DNA from 2 places in the Actinoallomurus sp. NBC_01490 genome. Region 2 is predicted to be linked to the other one. Evidence: riboswitches for the same ligand, from Rfam matches in the RefSeq annotation. Region 2 holds a riboswitch; the other holds the start of a gene.

Region 1 (7,488 bases), 4.3 Mb from region 2:
CAGCCCGTCGGCGCCCATCATCGCGATGTAGGCCCACGAGATCGGCAGGATGCCCGCCGAGCCCCACGGGGCCGCGGAGATCGGGCCGCTGCCGGTCTCCGGACCGGCCTCGGGCCGCAGCGGGTGGTTCGGCAGGAAGGGCACGAGGTGCTCGCGCACGCCCACCGGGCCGACGCCCGGCCCGCCGCCGCCGTGCGGGATGCAGAAGGTCTTGTGGAGGTTCAGGTGCGACACGTCGGCGCCGAACTCCCCCAGGCGTGCCAGCCCGACGAGGGCGTTGAGGTTGGCGCCGTCGACGTAGACCTGGCCGCCCGCCTCGTGCACGCTCTCGCAGACCTCGGTGATCGTCTCCTCGTAGATGCCGTGCGTCGAGGGGTATGTCACCATGATCGCGGCGAGGGCGTCGCGGTGCTTGTCGATCTTGGCGTGCAGATCGTCGAGGTCGATGTCACCGCTCTCGGTGCTCTTCACCACGACCACCCGCATCCCGGCCATCACCGCGCTGGCGGCGTTCGTGCCGTGCGCCGAGGACGGGATCAGGCAGACGTTCCGGTGGCTCTCACCGCGTGAGGCGTGGTAGCCGTGGACGGCGAGCAGGCCGGCCAGCTCCCCCTGCGAGCCCGCGTTGGGCTGCACCGACACCTTGGCGTACCCGGTGATCTCGGCCAGCCACGACTCGAGCTCGCCGATCATCTCGACGTACCCCTGCGCCTGCTCCAGCGGGGCGAACGGGTGGATCTGCGCGAACTCCGGCCAGGTGATCGGCTCCATCTCGGTCGTGGCGTTCAGCTTCATCGTGCAGGAGCCGAGCGGGATCATCGAGCGGTCCAGCGCGATGTCCTTGTCCTGCAGGCGGCGCAGGTAGCGCAGCATCGCCGTCTCCGACCGGTGCGCGTGGAACACCGGGTGGGTCAGGAACTCGCTCTCCCGCCGCAGGGCCGGCGGGAACCCGTCCCCGGCCGCGTCGGCGGCCTCGTCCTCCGCGCCGCCGAACGCCCGCAGGACCCGCGTGACGTGATCGCCCGTGGTCGTCTCGTCACAGGCGACACCGACCTGGTCGGCGTCCACCCGGCGCAGGTTGATCCCGAGGTCGAGCGCCCGGCGTACGACCTCATCGGCCCGGCCGGGGACCCGGGCCAGCACCGTGTCGAAGAAGCGGTCGTGCACGACCTCGACGCCCTGCCGGCGCAGGCCGGCGGCGAGGCGCGCCGCGTGGCCGTGCACCCGCTCGGCGATGCCCTTCAGGCCCTCGGGACCGTGGTAGACCGCGTACATGCTCGCCATCACGGCGAGCAGCACCTGGGCGGTGCAGATGTTGCTGGTGGCCTTCTCGCGGCGGATGTGCTGCTCTCGCGTCTGCAGCGCGAGCCGGTACGCCTGCCCGCCGTCGGCGTCGAGCGAGACCCCGACGAGCCGCCCGGGGAGCTGGCGCTGGATGCCGTCGCGCACCGACATGTAGCCGGCGTGCGGGCCGCCGAAGCCGTACGGCACGCCGAAGCGCTGCGTGGTGCCCACCGCGATGTCGGCGCCGAACTCCCCCGGCGGCCGGAGCAGCGTCAGGGCGAGCAGGTCGGCGGCGACCACGACCTGGGCGCCGCGCCCGTGCGCCGCCTCGGTGAGGCCGGACAGGTCGCGTACGGCGCCGCTCGCCCCCGGGTACTGCAGCAGCACGCCGAAGAAGTCGCCCTCCGGCAGCCCCTCGGACGTGTCGGCGGCGACGACCTCGATGCCCAGCGGCACCGCGCGGGTGCGGATCACCTCGACGGTCTGCGGCAGCACGTCGGCGTCGACGAGGAAGACGTCGCCGCTCCCCCGCGGCGCGACGCGGTGCGCCAGCGTCATCGCCTCCGCCGCGGCGGTGCCCTCGTCCAGCAGCGAGGCGTTCGCCACCGGCAGCCCGGTCAGGTCGCTCACCATGGTCTGGAAGTTCAGCAGCGCCTCGAGCCGGCCCTGGGAGATCTCCGGCTGGTACGGCGTGTAGGCGGTGTACCAGCCGGGGTTCTCCAGCACGTTGCGCAGGATCACGCCCGGGGTGATCGTGCCGTGGTAGCCGAGGCCGATCATCGAGGTGAGGACCTGGTTACGCGCCGCCAGCTCGCGCAGCCGCGCCAGCGCCTCCACCTCGCTGAGCGCGGGCGGCAGGTCGAGCGGGCGGCCGGTGCGGATCCGGGCGGGCACGGCCGCGTCGACGAGCGCGCCGACGCCGGCGTACCCGGCGGCCTCGGCCATCGCGGCGCGTTCGGCCGGTGAGGGTCCGATGTGGCGGGCGGCGAACGGAACCTCGATCATGGGAGCCTCCAGGCGGGTCGGGGCGCGAACACCACCGGGCGCGCCCGGTGGCCGGTCTCCCCCTCTGTCACCTGAACCTGAGAGCTTCGCCGCGACGGGCGCGGCTTGCACCTTCGGTGAGGATCGGCGACCGGCGGTGCGGCCTCCGGGTCCCGCTTTCCAGAGGTGCCTCGCCCGCGCGGTCCTTTTGCCTGAGAGGTTCCGGGGAGGTTTGCTCCTTCGGCGCCCCCGCGCTGGCTGCGCCGGGGTCTCTCCCGCACGGGTTCGACGGCGATCTCCACCCTACCGGAGGCTTATTGCCACGACGTTAAGAGCGGGGAGTACCGACCGTAAAGGTCAGCGGTTCAGCGTGCGGAAGCGGCGGACGGTCAGCGGGACGAAGATCGCCAGCAGCACGCCGCACCAGATCAGCGTCGCCGCGACCGGATGCCGCAGCGGCAGGGCGGCGTGCGCCGTGACGACGCCCGGGTTGCCGAAGAGGCCGCGGCAGGCGGCGACCATCGCGCTCACCGGGTTCCAGTCGGCGATCACCCGCAGCCAGGCCGGCATGCCCGCGGTCGGCACGAAGGAGTTCGACAGCATCGAGACCGGGAAGATCAGGGGGACCATCTGGTCGGCGGTCTCCTCGTTCTTCACCAGCAGGCCGCAGAGCACCCCGGCCCACGAGAGCGCGTACCGCAGGAGGATGAGCAGGCCGAACGCCGCGAGCGCCCGCGGCAGCCCCTCGTGGATCCGCCAGCCGACGGCCAGCCCGCAGCCGACCATGATGACCATGCCGGCGAGGCCGACGATGATGTCGCCGCCGACCTGGCCGAACGGCACCGCCGACCGGGCCATCGGCATCGAGCGGAACCGGTCCATGACCCCCTTGGAGGAGTCGGTGGCCACCCCGACCATCGTGGCCATGAAGCTGGTCATCGTGGTCATCGCGAACAGGCCGGGCATGAGGTACTCCCGGTAGTCACCGCCGCCGGGGACCTTGATCGCGCTGCCGAAGACGTAGCCGAACAGCACGACCATCACGGCCGGGAAGACCAGAGCGCCGACGAGCTCCCCGGGCTGGGACCTCAGCTGGAGCAGATTGCGCCACACCAGGGTGAGGCCGTCGGTGAGGGTCCAGCGGAGCCGGCCGAGGCGGCCGGTGGGCGCGGCGGGGGCGTGGAGGGCCATCAGGCGCTCACCCTCTCTTCGGTCTCTCGGGCGTCTTCGGGGTCCTCGGTCCGGCCGGTGAGGCGCAGGAACACCTCATCGAGAGTGGGGCGCCTCAGCGTGACGTCCTCGACCCCGACGCCGGCGCGGTCCAGTTCGAGCACGACGGCGGGCAGGGTGAGGGAGCCGGCGGGGACGGGGACGCTCACCCGGCGGGACTCCGGATCGGTGTCCGGCTCGCCGATGCGGGACAGCACCGCGATGGCGTCCGCGAACGCGGCCATGTCGGACACGACCACGTCGATACGGCTGCCGATCTCACCCTTCAGCTCGTCGGGCGTGCCCGAGGCGATCACCTGGCCCCTGTCGACCACCGCGATCCGGTCGGCGAGCCGGTCGGCCTCGTCGAGGTACTGCGTGGTCAGCAGCACGGTCACGCCGTCGGCGACCAGCTCGCGGATCGTGTCCCAGATCTCCCCCCGGCTGCGCGGGTCCAGGCCGGTCGTCGGCTCGTCCAGGAAGAGCACGGGCGGCGCGGTGATCAGGCTGGAGATCAGGTCGATCCGGCGGCGCATGCCGCCGGAGTAGGTCTTGACCAGGCGGTCGCCGGCCTCGGCGAGGCCGAACCGCTCGAGCAGCTCGTCCGCGCGCCGCCGGGCGGCCTTGGCCGGCAGGCGGTAAAGGCGCCCGAAGAGCCGCAGGTTGTCGCGCCCGCTCAGCTTCTCGTCCATCGAGGCGTGCTGGCCCGCCAGGCCGATGCGGTAGCGCACCTGGTCGGCCTCGCGGACCACGTCGTACCCCGCGACCCGCGCCCGCCCGGCGTCGGGCAGCGTGAGCGTCGACAGGATCCGCACGGTCGTGGTCTTGCCGGCGCCGTTCGGGCCGAGCAGGCCGAGGACGCTGCCCTCGGGCACCTCCAGGTCGACCCCGCGCACGGCCTCCGTCCGGCCGAACCGCTTGCGCAGCCCCTCGGCCCAGATGGCCGGCTCCGAGCTCGTCATCTCATCGCTTCCCCTCTTACTGTGTACCCCGTACGCTTGATGTGTACAACGTACGCGCTCTGCGTACGTTGTACAAGCCCTGATAGGTTTGGTCGGGTGAGGGCGGGATGACTGACGCGGTGAACCCCGCGGACGACGGGCGGGACGAGCGGCTCCGCAAGGTGGCCGAGGAGTTCGAGAGGCAGCGGGCGCAAGGCCGGCAGAAGCCGACGCTCTGGGAGCGCCTCGAGGGTCCCGGCCGCGGCCCGCGGCCCGCGCTGACGCATCAGCAGATCGCCGCCGCCGCGGTCGAGATCGCCGACGCCGAGGGGCTGGGCGCCGTGTCCATGCGGCACCTCGCCGAACGCCTGGGCGTCGCCACCATGAGCCTGTACCGCTACGTCACCGGCAAGGACGAGATCTACGAGCTGATGCTCGACGCGGTGATGGCCGAGATCGCCCTGCCCGAGGGAGGCTGGCGCGAGGTCGCCGACGCGTACGCCCGCCAGTTCCGCGCGGTCAGCCTGCGCCACCCATGGACGATCCAGGCGTTCACCCGTGTCCCCATGGCCCTGTCCCCCAACAGCGTCGCGCTCACCGAGCAGGCCCTGACCTCGGTCGACGGCCTCGATATCGACGTCGACACGATGATGGCGGTGTTCGGCGCGGTGAGCGCCTTCGCGCGCGGCGCGGTCTTCTCCGAGGTGGCGCAGCGGGAGGTCCTGCGGCGCAAGGGCTGGGAGTCCGAGGACGACGTACGGCTGGCGTACCTGCCGTGGGTCCGGTGGATGCTGGAGTCGGGCCGCTACCCGGTGCTGAGCCGTTACATCGTCGAGGGATCCAATGAGGACGACGCCGACTGGCAGTTCGAGTTCGGCCTCACCTGCGTACTCGACGGCATCTCCGCACGGCTCGGCATCTGAGGCTCCCCTGGTGCCTCTCGCGAGGGCACCCTTCCGTACCCCGGAAGGCGGCACTGGGGACATCCCGCAGATAACCGAGCTGCCGGCCTGGGAAGATTCACCTCGTGCCCGCTAATGAATCCCCCGACCGGCCGCACGACGGTGACATGCTGACGCGGCCACGCGGCGAAGTCCCGGGCGGCACCACGGCCGATCCCCTGGTCGAGGAGCCCTCGCTGCCGGCGCGCATCCGCCGGCCCGCCGACGCCTTCCGGTTCCTGGTGTCCGTCGGCGTCATCGCGCTGATCCTCGGGCTCGCCCACGTGGCCCGCCAGACGACCACCGGCCTGTCCTCCGACATCACGCACGGCACCGAGCAGGCGCCGCACCTGCTCCTCACCCTCGCCGGGCTCGCCTCCGGCATCGTCGTGCTCGCCGTCCCGGTCGCCTTCGGCGTCGAACGCGTCATCCACCGCGACGGCCTGCGCATCGCGATCGGCGTGCTCGCCGCGGTCCTGGCCCTCGGTGTGTCGCTGGCGGTGGACTCCTGGGTGACCGCCGCCGGCATGCGCGACCTCGCGTGGTACCTCACGTGGAAGCGGCACGGCGGCTGGTTCCCCGGCCCGGCGCACATCGACATCACCCCGGTCATCGCCTACGTCACCGCCGTACGACTGTCCGGCCGTACGCGCTGGCAGGTCGTGACCTGGGCGGTCGTCGTCCTGGACGCGATCGCCTCTCTCACCGCCGGGGCCATCACGCCGCTCGCACTCGTCACGACGTACGTCATCGGGCGCGCCGTCGGGTACGGCACGCTGTACGCGGCCGGTTCGCCCAACACGCGGCCGCCGGGCCGCGCGGTGATGACGGCGCTGCGGCGGGTCGGCCTGGAGCCGGTCCGCGCCGCGCGGACCTCCGGCGATCATGACGACTTCCGCAGCTACGGCGCCACGCTCGCCGACGGCCGCAGCGTCGACGTGACCGTGCTCGACCGCGACCAGCAGACCGCCGGGCTGCTCTACCGGGTGTGGCGGCGCGCGCGGCTGCGCGGCGGCACCCCGCGCCGTACGATCCGTTCGCTGCGCCGGTCGCTGGAGCAGGAGTCACTGATGGCGTACGCCACGGCGGCGGCGGGCGCGGCCACACCGCGGCTGCTGGCCACCTCGGAGGTGGGCAGCGAGGCGGCGCTGCTGGCGTACGAGCACGTGCCCGGGCGCACGCTCGACGAGCTGCCCGAGGAGGAGCTGACCGACGCGCTGCTCGCCGACGTCTGGCGGCTGCTCGCCCTGCTCCAGCGGCACCGGCTCGCCCACCGCCGGCTGGTCGCCGCGAGCGTCCTCATCGCCGCGGACGGCCGCCCTCACCTCACCGACCTGCGCACCGGCGAGACGGCCGCCGGTGACCTCGCGCTGCGGATCGACCTGGCCCAGCTGCTCACCGACGTGGCCCTGCGCGTCGGCCCGGAGCGCGCGGTCCGTACGGCGGCGGCGGTGCTCGGCCCCGAGGCCCTCGCCGCCGCGGTTCCGCTGCTGCAGAAGGTCGTGCTGGCCCGGAGCACCCGGACCGCCCTGCGCCGTGACAAGCGGTCGCTCAGCGCGCTGCGGGAACAGATCCGCGTCCTGCGCCCGGAGATCGCCGCCGAGCCCGCGCAGCTCGACCGGTTCAGCCCCCGCACCCTGATCAGCGTGATCGCCGGGATGGTCGGCGCGTACATCCTGCTGTCCCAGCTCGGCAACGTCGACGTCTCCGGCCTGGTCTCGAACGCGGACTGGCGCTGGTTCGGCGTCGGGCTCGCGGCGTCGGCGCTCAGCTATCTCGCGGCGGCGTTCATGCTGCTCGGCTTCGTGCCGGAGCGGCTGCGGCTGTGGCGTACGGTGCTGGTCCAGCTCGCCGCCTCGTTCGTGAAGCTGGTGGCGCCCGCGGCGGTCGGCGGCATCGCGGTGAACACGCGCTACCTGCAGAAATCCGGCGTCCCGGCGGGGCAGGCGGCGGCCAGCGTCGGCGCCTCGCAGCTCACCGGGATGGGCTGCCACGTGCTGCTGATCCTGCTGTTCGGGTACGTCACGGGCAGCGGCGGCACCGGGCCCTCGCTCCCGCCCTCACGGACGATCATCATTGCGCTGCTCGCGGCGGCCGTACTGGCCGTCGTCGTCTTCTCGATCGGGCCG
Region 2 (7,488 bases):
GAACCGCTGACCCGTGATCGGGATCGCGGTCAGGCGCGTCCGGAAGAGGAAGAACAGCCCGAAGCCGCCCGCGGTTCCGGCGACCGCCGCCACGCTCGACTCGACGGCCGCGACCAGGGAGATCTGCCGGGGCGTTGCACCGACCAGGCGCATCGCGGCGAAGCGCTGTTCGCGGCGGGTGGCCACGAGCCGGGTGACCGTGCCGATGAAGATCAGCACCGGGAAGAGCAGCGCCGCCGCCGTGACCGACAGGATCAGGTCGATGCCGTTCGCGTTCGTACCGGCGTTACAGCTCGAACAGCTGCTGGGCGTCCTGGTGGCGATGCCGGTCACCTTCGCCGCGCCGGGGGCGCGCGAGAGCTCGGCGGCGCTCGCACCCACGATGACGTACAGCGAGTCCGGGGACGGGAGCGCGGACGGGCCGATCGTGCCGATCCGGCGGCCGGGGTAGCGGTCGCCGAGCCGGTCGGGCGCCGCCGCGCGCAGCAGCGCGGTCAGCGCCGGTGACGTGTAGTACTCCCCCGGCCCGGGCAGGCGCGGGATGCCGGGCGGCAGGGGCGTGCGGGGCCCCGTGGCGGCGACCTCGACCCGGGTGATCGTCCTGCCCTCGTAGCGCTCGTAGCCGAGGGTGGCCCACATCGGGTCCGGCGAGGGCGTGACACCCGCCGTGGCCTCGGGGACCGCGGAGTTCAGCCAGGCGTAGCGGGCGTTCTGCGCGTTGACGGCGTTGATGCCCGCCAGGGTCGCCAGCAGCAGGCCGACGCCGAGCGCGACGGCGGCCGCGGTGACCACGAGCCGGACGGCGGCCTCCCGGCCGCCGGCGACGGTGAGGCGGAGGCCGAAGCCGATCACGGGGCCACCCCGACCGCGGTGGTCCTCCCGTCGCGGACGATGACCTCGCGGTCGGCGTACGCCGCCACCCGCGGCTCGTGCGTGACCAGGACGACCGTCGTGCCCTGCTCGCGGGCGGCGGACACGAGCAGCTCCATGACCTGCTCGCCGGTGAGCGAGTCGAGCGCGCCGGTCGGCTCGTCGGCGAACAGCACCCGCGGGCTCGCGACCAGGCCACGGGCCAGCGCGACACGCTGGGCCTGCCCGCCGGACAGCTCGCCGGACCGCCGCCGCTCCAGCCCGCCGAGGCCGAGCCGCTCGAACCAGGGCTGGACCTGCCGGACGGCCGCGCCCCGGCGCAGGCCGCCGAGCAGCAGCGGCAGCGCGATGTTCTCCTCGGCGGTCAGCTCGGGGACCAGCTGGCCGAACTGGAACACGAAGCCGAAGCGGTCGCGGCGCAGGGCGCTGCGCTCGGCCTCGCCCATGGTGTCGACCCGGCTGCCGTCGAACCGGACCTGCCCGGACTCCGGCGTGAGGATCCCGGCCAGGCAGTGCAGGAGGGTCGACTTGCCCGAGCCGCTGGGCCCCATGACGGCGACGATCTCGCCGGCCTCGGCCGACAGGCTCGCGCCCCGCAGCGCGGGCGTGCTGCCGAACGACAGGGTGATCTCGCGCGCCTCGATCAGCGGTGTCACGGCAGGACCTCGCGTTTCAGGGCGTCGAGCCGGGCCGCGGTGAGGTCGATCCAGCGCAGGTCGGACTCCAGGTGGAACAGGCCGTGGTCGGCGAGCAGCGCGTCGACCAGGTCGCCGTTCCGCTTGGTGTCGGTCAGCTCGCGCATGCGCTTCAGGTGGGCGGCGCGCTGGGCGTCGAGGTACGCCTCGGCGTCGCGGTCGAGGAGCAGCGCGAGCACGACCTTGGTGAACAGCACGGTCTGCAGGTGCGGCTCGGCCTCGACCGGCTCGCCGAGCCAGGACTCGAACTCGGTCGCCCCCGTCTCGGTGATGACGTACCGCTTGCGGTCGGGGCCCGCGCCGGCCTCGGTCTCGCCCACGACCACCTTCCCGGCGCGGGCGAGCCGGGCGAGGGTGGCGTAGACCTGGCCGAACGGCAGCGGTTTGCCCCGGCCGAACAGCGCGTCGTAGTCGCGTTTCAGGTCATATCCGTGGCTCGGCTCGCGTTCGAGCAGGCCGAGCAGGGCGAAGGGGACGCTCATGAGAAGGAAAGTACGCCGCGCGTATACTCGCCGTCTATACACTCGATGTACAGACGCCCGGCCAGGTGAGACGAAGCGTGGGCTGTCGTCGCGCGACGGGCGCTGCTAGCCTGGCGGCAGCCGTTGATCCCGCGCGGGAGAGCGCCCGGGCCGCCAGTCCGGGCCGCCGAAGGAGCAACTCCTCCCCGGAACCTCTCAGGCGACGAAGACCGCGCGGAGCAGGCGACCTCTGGAAAGCGGAGCGACGCTCCCGCCGAAGGTGCAAGCCCCCCGGGCGAAGCTCTCAGGCGCCGATGACAGAGGGGGAGGCGCCGAGACCGCAAGCGAACCAGTGGGACGATATGACCCCCGGATCGCCCGCGCGATAAGGAGCCTGCCGCGATGTCCGTTCCGGACACCAAGAAGACACCACTCCACGAGGTCCACGAGGGCCTCGGCGCCACCGTCACCGAGTTCGCCGGCTATCTCATGCCGCTGCGCTACGGCAGCGAGACCGCCGAGCACCAGGCGGTCCGCACCAGCGCCGGGCTGTTCGACCTGTCCCACATGGGAGAGATCTTCGTGACCGGCCCGCAGGCCGGGGCGGCGCTCGACCACTCCCTCATCGGGCACCTGTCGGCGCTCGCCGTGGGCCGGGCGCGCTACACGATGATCTGCGACGCCGAGGGCGGCGTGCTGGACGATCTGATCGTCTACCGCCTGGCCGCCGAGACCTATCTGGTCGTGGCCAACGCCGCGAACGCCGCCACCGTGCTCGCCGAGCTGACCGCGCGGTCCGAGAAGTTCGACGAGGCGGCCGTCGACGACCGGTCCGACGCGTACGCGCTCGTCGCGGTCCAGGGGCCGAAGGCCCAGGAGATCCTCGGCAAGCTCACCGACGCCGCGCTCGGCGACCTGAAGTACTACGCGATCCTGCCCGGCGCGGTGTCCGGCGTCGACGCCCTGATCGCCCGCACCGGCTACACGGGCGAGGACGGCTTCGAGCTGTTCGTCTCCGCCGGCGACGCCGTGGCGGTCTGGAACTCTCTGACCGAGGCCGGCGGCGACGACCTGCGGCCCTGCGGGCTGTCCGCGCGCGACACGCTGCGCCTGGAGGCCGGGATGCCGCTCTACGGCAACGAGCTGACCGCCGAGACCACGCCGTTCGACGCGGGCCTGGGCCGTACCGTCAAGTTCGAGAAGGGCGACTTCGTCGGGCGTGCCGCGCTGGCCGCGATCGCCGACGAGACGCCGAAGCGGACCCTTGTCGGGCTCGTCGCCAGGGGACGGCGGGTGCCCCGGCACGGGTACGACATCGTGGGATCGGACGGCACGCCGTGCGGAGTCGTGACCAGCGGCGCGCCATCCCCGACACTGGGCAAGCCCATCGCCATGGGCTATATCGACGCGGACCACGCCGAAGACACCGATCTCGCGGTGGACATCCGCGGCAAACATGAGCCGGTCGACAAGGTCGCCCTGCCTTTCTATAGGAGGACCCCGTGAGCAGCGTTCCCGAGACCCTTTCCTACACCGAAGAGCACGAGTGGATTACCGAGCCGTCCGACGGTGTTGTCACTGTGGGGATCACCGCCTATGCCGCCGACGCCCTCGGTGACATCGTGTACGTCTCGTTGCCGCAGGAGGGCGCCACGGTGGAGGCCGGAGAGCCCTGTGGCGAGGCGGAGTCGACCAAGTCGGTGAGTGACATCTACGCGCCGGTGACGGGGGAGGTCGTGGCGGTGAACGGTGCGGTCGAGGAGGACCCGGCCGTGATCAACGCCGACCCGTACGGGGAGGGCTGGCTGCTGAAGATCCGCACTGACGGCGACAGCCCCGACCTGCTGGACGCCCCGGCCTACTCCAAGCTGATCGAGGAGGCGTGAGATGAGCCTGTCCAACGCCCCTCTCTCCGAGATCGACCCGGAGGTCGCGTCGGCCATCGCCGAAGAGCTGCGCCGCCAGCAGTCGACCCTGGAGATGATCGCCTCGGAGAACTTCGCCCCGGTGGGCGTGCTCGAGGCCCAGGGCTCGGTGATGACGAACAAGTACGCCGAGGGCTACCCGGGTCGCCGCTACTACGGCGGCTGTGAGTACGTCGACGTCACCGAGCAGCTCGCGATCGACCGCGCCAAGGCCCTGTTCGGCGCCGACCACGCGAACGTCCAGCCCCACTCGGGCGCGCAGGCCAACATCGCGGTGTACTTCGCGCTGCTCCAGCCGGGCGACACCATCCTGGGCCTGGACCTCGCCCACGGCGGGCACCTGACCCACGGCATGAAGATCAACTACTCCGGCAAGATGTTCAACGTCGCCGCCTACCACGTGGGCGAGGACGGCCGGGTCGACATGGACGAGGTCGCCGAACTGGCGCGCGAGCACCGGCCGAAGATGATCGTCGCCGGCTGGTCGGCGTACCCGCGGCAGCTCGACTTCCCCGCGTTCCGCCGCATCGCCGACGAGACGGGCGCGCTGTTCATGGTTGACATGGCGCACTTCGCCGGCCTCGTCGCCGCCGGGCTGCACCCCTCGCCGGTGCCGTACGCCGACGTCGTCACGAGCACGACCCACAAGACGCTCTGCGGGCCGCGCGGCGGGCTCATCCTGTGCCGCGAGGAGTTCGCCAAGAAGATCAACTCCGCGGTGTTCCCCGGCACGCAGGGCGGGCCGCTGGAGCACGTGATCGCCGCCAAGGCCGTGGCCCTGAAGATCGCCGCGTCCGAGGAGTTCGCCGAGCGCCAGCGCCGTACGGTCGAGGGCGCGAAGGCGCTGGCGGCGCGGCTGTCGCGCGAGGACGCCGCCAAGGCCGGCGTGAAGGTGCTGACCGGCGGCACCGACGTTCACCTGGTCCTGGTCGACCTGGTCGACTCGGAGCTGACCGGCCGTGACGCCGAGGACCGCCTCCACGACATCGGCATCACCGTCAACCGCAACGCCGTCCCGAACGACCCGCGCCCGCCGATGGTGACCTCCGGGCTGCGGATCGGCACGCCCGCGCTGGCCACCCGCGGCTTCCAGGAGGCCGACTTCGCCGAGGTCGCCGACATCATCGCGCTCGCGCTGCAGCCGTCGTACGACGCTGCGGCGCTTTCGGCCCGGGTCACCGCCCTGGCCGAGCAGCATCCGCTCTACCCGAGTCTGTGAGATGAGATGACCATCGCCCCGGAAGGCCGCAAGCTGCTTCGCATCGAGGCGCGCAACGCCGCGACCCCGATCGAGCGCAAGCCGCCGTGGATCAAGACCAAGCTCAAGATGGGGCCGCAGTACCGCGAGCTGACCGACCTGGTGCGCAGCGAGGGCCTGCACACGGTCTGCCAGGAGGCGGGCTGCCCGAACATCTACGAGTGCTGGGAGGACCGCGAGGCCACCTTCCTCATCGGCGGCGACCAGTGCACGCGCCGGTGTGACTTCTGCCAGATCGACACGGGCAAGCCCGCCGCGTACGACCCGGACGAGCCCCGGCGCGTGGCCGAGTCGGTCGAGCGGATGGGCCTGCGGTACGCCACGATCACCGGCGTCGCCCGCGACGACCTGCCGGACGGCGGTGCTTGGCTGTACGCCGAGACCGTACGGCAGATCCACTCCGCGCTGCCCGGCTGCGGCGTCGAGCTGCTCATCCCCGACTTCAACGCCGTGCCGTCGCAGCTCGCCGAGGTGTTCTCCTCGCGGCCCGAGGTGCTCGCGCACAACCTGGAAACGGTGCCGCGGATCTTCAAGCGGATCCGGCCGGCCTTCCGGTACGAACGGTCGCTGTCGGTGCTGACGCAGGCGCGGGAGGACGGGCTGGTCACCAAGTCCAACCTCATCCTCGGCATGGGCGAGACCCGCGAGGAGATCTCGCAGGCGATGCGCGACCTGTACGACGCGGGCTGCGAGCTGCTCACCGTCACGCAGTACCTGCGGCCCTCCCCCCGCCACCACCCGGTTGAGCGCTGGGTCAAGCCGGAGGAGTTCGTCGAGCTGAAGGCCGAGGCCGAGGAGATCGGCTTCGCCGGCGTCATGTCCGGGCCGCTCGTGCGTTCCAGCTACCGCGCCGGACGCCTCTACCAGCAGGCCATGGAGGCTCGCGGCGCCAGGGTCGAGTAGTCGTGGCGATCAGCGTCTTCGACCTGTTCAAGGTCGGTATCGGCCCGTCCAGCTCGCACACGGGCGGGCCGATGGTGGCGGCGCACCGGTTCGTGCGGTCGCTTCTCGATGACGGTCTGCTGGAGAAGACCGCGTCCGTACGCGCGGTGCTGTACGGCTCGCTGGGGCTGACCGGCAAGGGGCACGGCAGCGACAAGGCGGTCATCCTGGGACTGGAGGGCGACCGGCCGGAGTCGGTCGACGTCGACGGCGTTCCGAAGCGGCTGGAGTCGTCGCGTTCGCGCGGCACGATCCGGCTGCTCGGCTCGCGTGAGGTGCCGTTCGTCGTCGGCACGGACCTGGTCTTCGAGCGCAAGGAGTCGCTGCCGCACCACCCGAACGGCATGCGCTTCACCGCCTGCGACGACGCGGGCGAGGTGCTGCGCGAGAACGTCTACTACTCGGTCGGCGGCGGTTTCGTCGTGGACGAGGACGCGACCGGCGCGGACCGCATCAAACCGGACGACACCGTGGTGCCGTACCCGTTCGCGACCGGGTCTTCGCTGCTGTCGCTGGCGGAGGAGACCGGGCTGTCGGTGCCGGCGCTGATGATGGAGAACGAGAAGGCGTTCGGCCGCGATGAGGAGACGATCCGCGCCGGGCTGCTGGAGCTGTGGCGGGTGATGCGCGAGAGCGTCACGCGCGGGTGCACGAACGAGGGGCTGCTGCCGGGCGGCCTGAAGGTGCGGCGCCGCGCCCACCTGCTCTACCGCAAGCTGCTCGCGGAGACCGAGGCGGACCCGCTGCACGCGATGGACTGGGTGACGCTGTTCGCCCTCGCGGTCAACGAGGAGAACGCCGCCGGCGGCCGGATCGTCACCGCCCCGACCAACGGCGCGGCGGGCATCGTCCCGGCGGTGCTGCACTACTACGACAAGTACGTCCCGGGCGCGTCCGACGAGGGCGTCGTGCGCTTCCTGCTGACCGCCGGGGCCATCGGCGTGATCATCAAGGAGAACGCCTCGATCTCCGGGGCGGAGGTCGGCTGCCAGGGCGAGGTCGGCTCGGCGTGCGCGATGGCGGCGGCGGGCCTGACCGAGGTGCTCGGCGGCACACCGCAGCAGGTGGAGAACGCCGCCGAGATCGGCATCGAGCACAACCTGGGCCTGACCTGCGACCCGGTGGGCGGGCTGGTGCAGGTGCCCTGCATCGAGCGCAACGCGGTCGCGTCGATCAAGGCCATCAGCGCCTCCCGGCTGGCCCTGCGCGGCGACGGTCGCCACTTCGTCTCGCTCGACAAGGCGCTCAAGACGATGAGGGACACCGGCCGCGACATGCTCGACAAGTACAAGGAGACCTCACGCGGCGGCCTCGCCGTCAACGTCATCGAGTGCTGA

What was found. Region 2 has a riboswitch for glycine ahead of gcvT (glycine cleavage system aminomethyltransferase GcvT). Riboswitches for the same ligand answer to the same signal wherever they lie in the genome.
Region 1: another riboswitch for glycine. It lies ahead of gcvP (aminomethyl-transferring glycine dehydrogenase); the one in region 2 lies ahead of gcvT (glycine cleavage system aminomethyltransferase GcvT).

Annotation. Positions count from the first base shown of each region.
Region 1 covers NZ_CP109433.1:6,451,715-6,459,202, forward strand. The annotation lists gene gcvP (aminomethyl-transferring glycine dehydrogenase) at 1-2,289, opposite strand, end outside; glycine riboswitch at 2,344-2,458, opposite strand; glycine riboswitch at 2,459-2,556, opposite strand; gene OG417_RS30215 (ABC transporter permease) at 2,626-3,459, opposite strand; gene OG417_RS30220 (ATP-binding cassette domain-containing protein) at 3,459-4,439, opposite strand; gene OG417_RS30225 (TetR/AcrR family transcriptional regulator) at 4,547-5,341, shown strand; gene OG417_RS30230 (lysylphosphatidylglycerol synthase transmembrane domain-containing protein) at 5,446-7,488, shown strand, end outside.
Region 2 covers NZ_CP109433.1:2,111,391-2,118,878, reverse strand. The annotation lists gene OG417_RS10495 (FtsX-like permease family protein) at 1-852, opposite strand, end outside; gene OG417_RS10490 (ABC transporter ATP-binding protein) at 849-1,526, opposite strand; gene OG417_RS10485 (PadR family transcriptional regulator) at 1,523-2,047, opposite strand; glycine riboswitch at 2,172-2,269, shown strand; glycine riboswitch at 2,274-2,350, shown strand; gene gcvT (glycine cleavage system aminomethyltransferase GcvT) at 2,429-3,532, shown strand; gene gcvH (glycine cleavage system protein GcvH) at 3,529-3,912, shown strand; gene glyA (serine hydroxymethyltransferase) at 3,914-5,170, shown strand; gene lipA (lipoyl synthase) at 5,177-6,112, shown strand; gene OG417_RS10460 (L-serine ammonia-lyase) at 6,115-7,488, shown strand.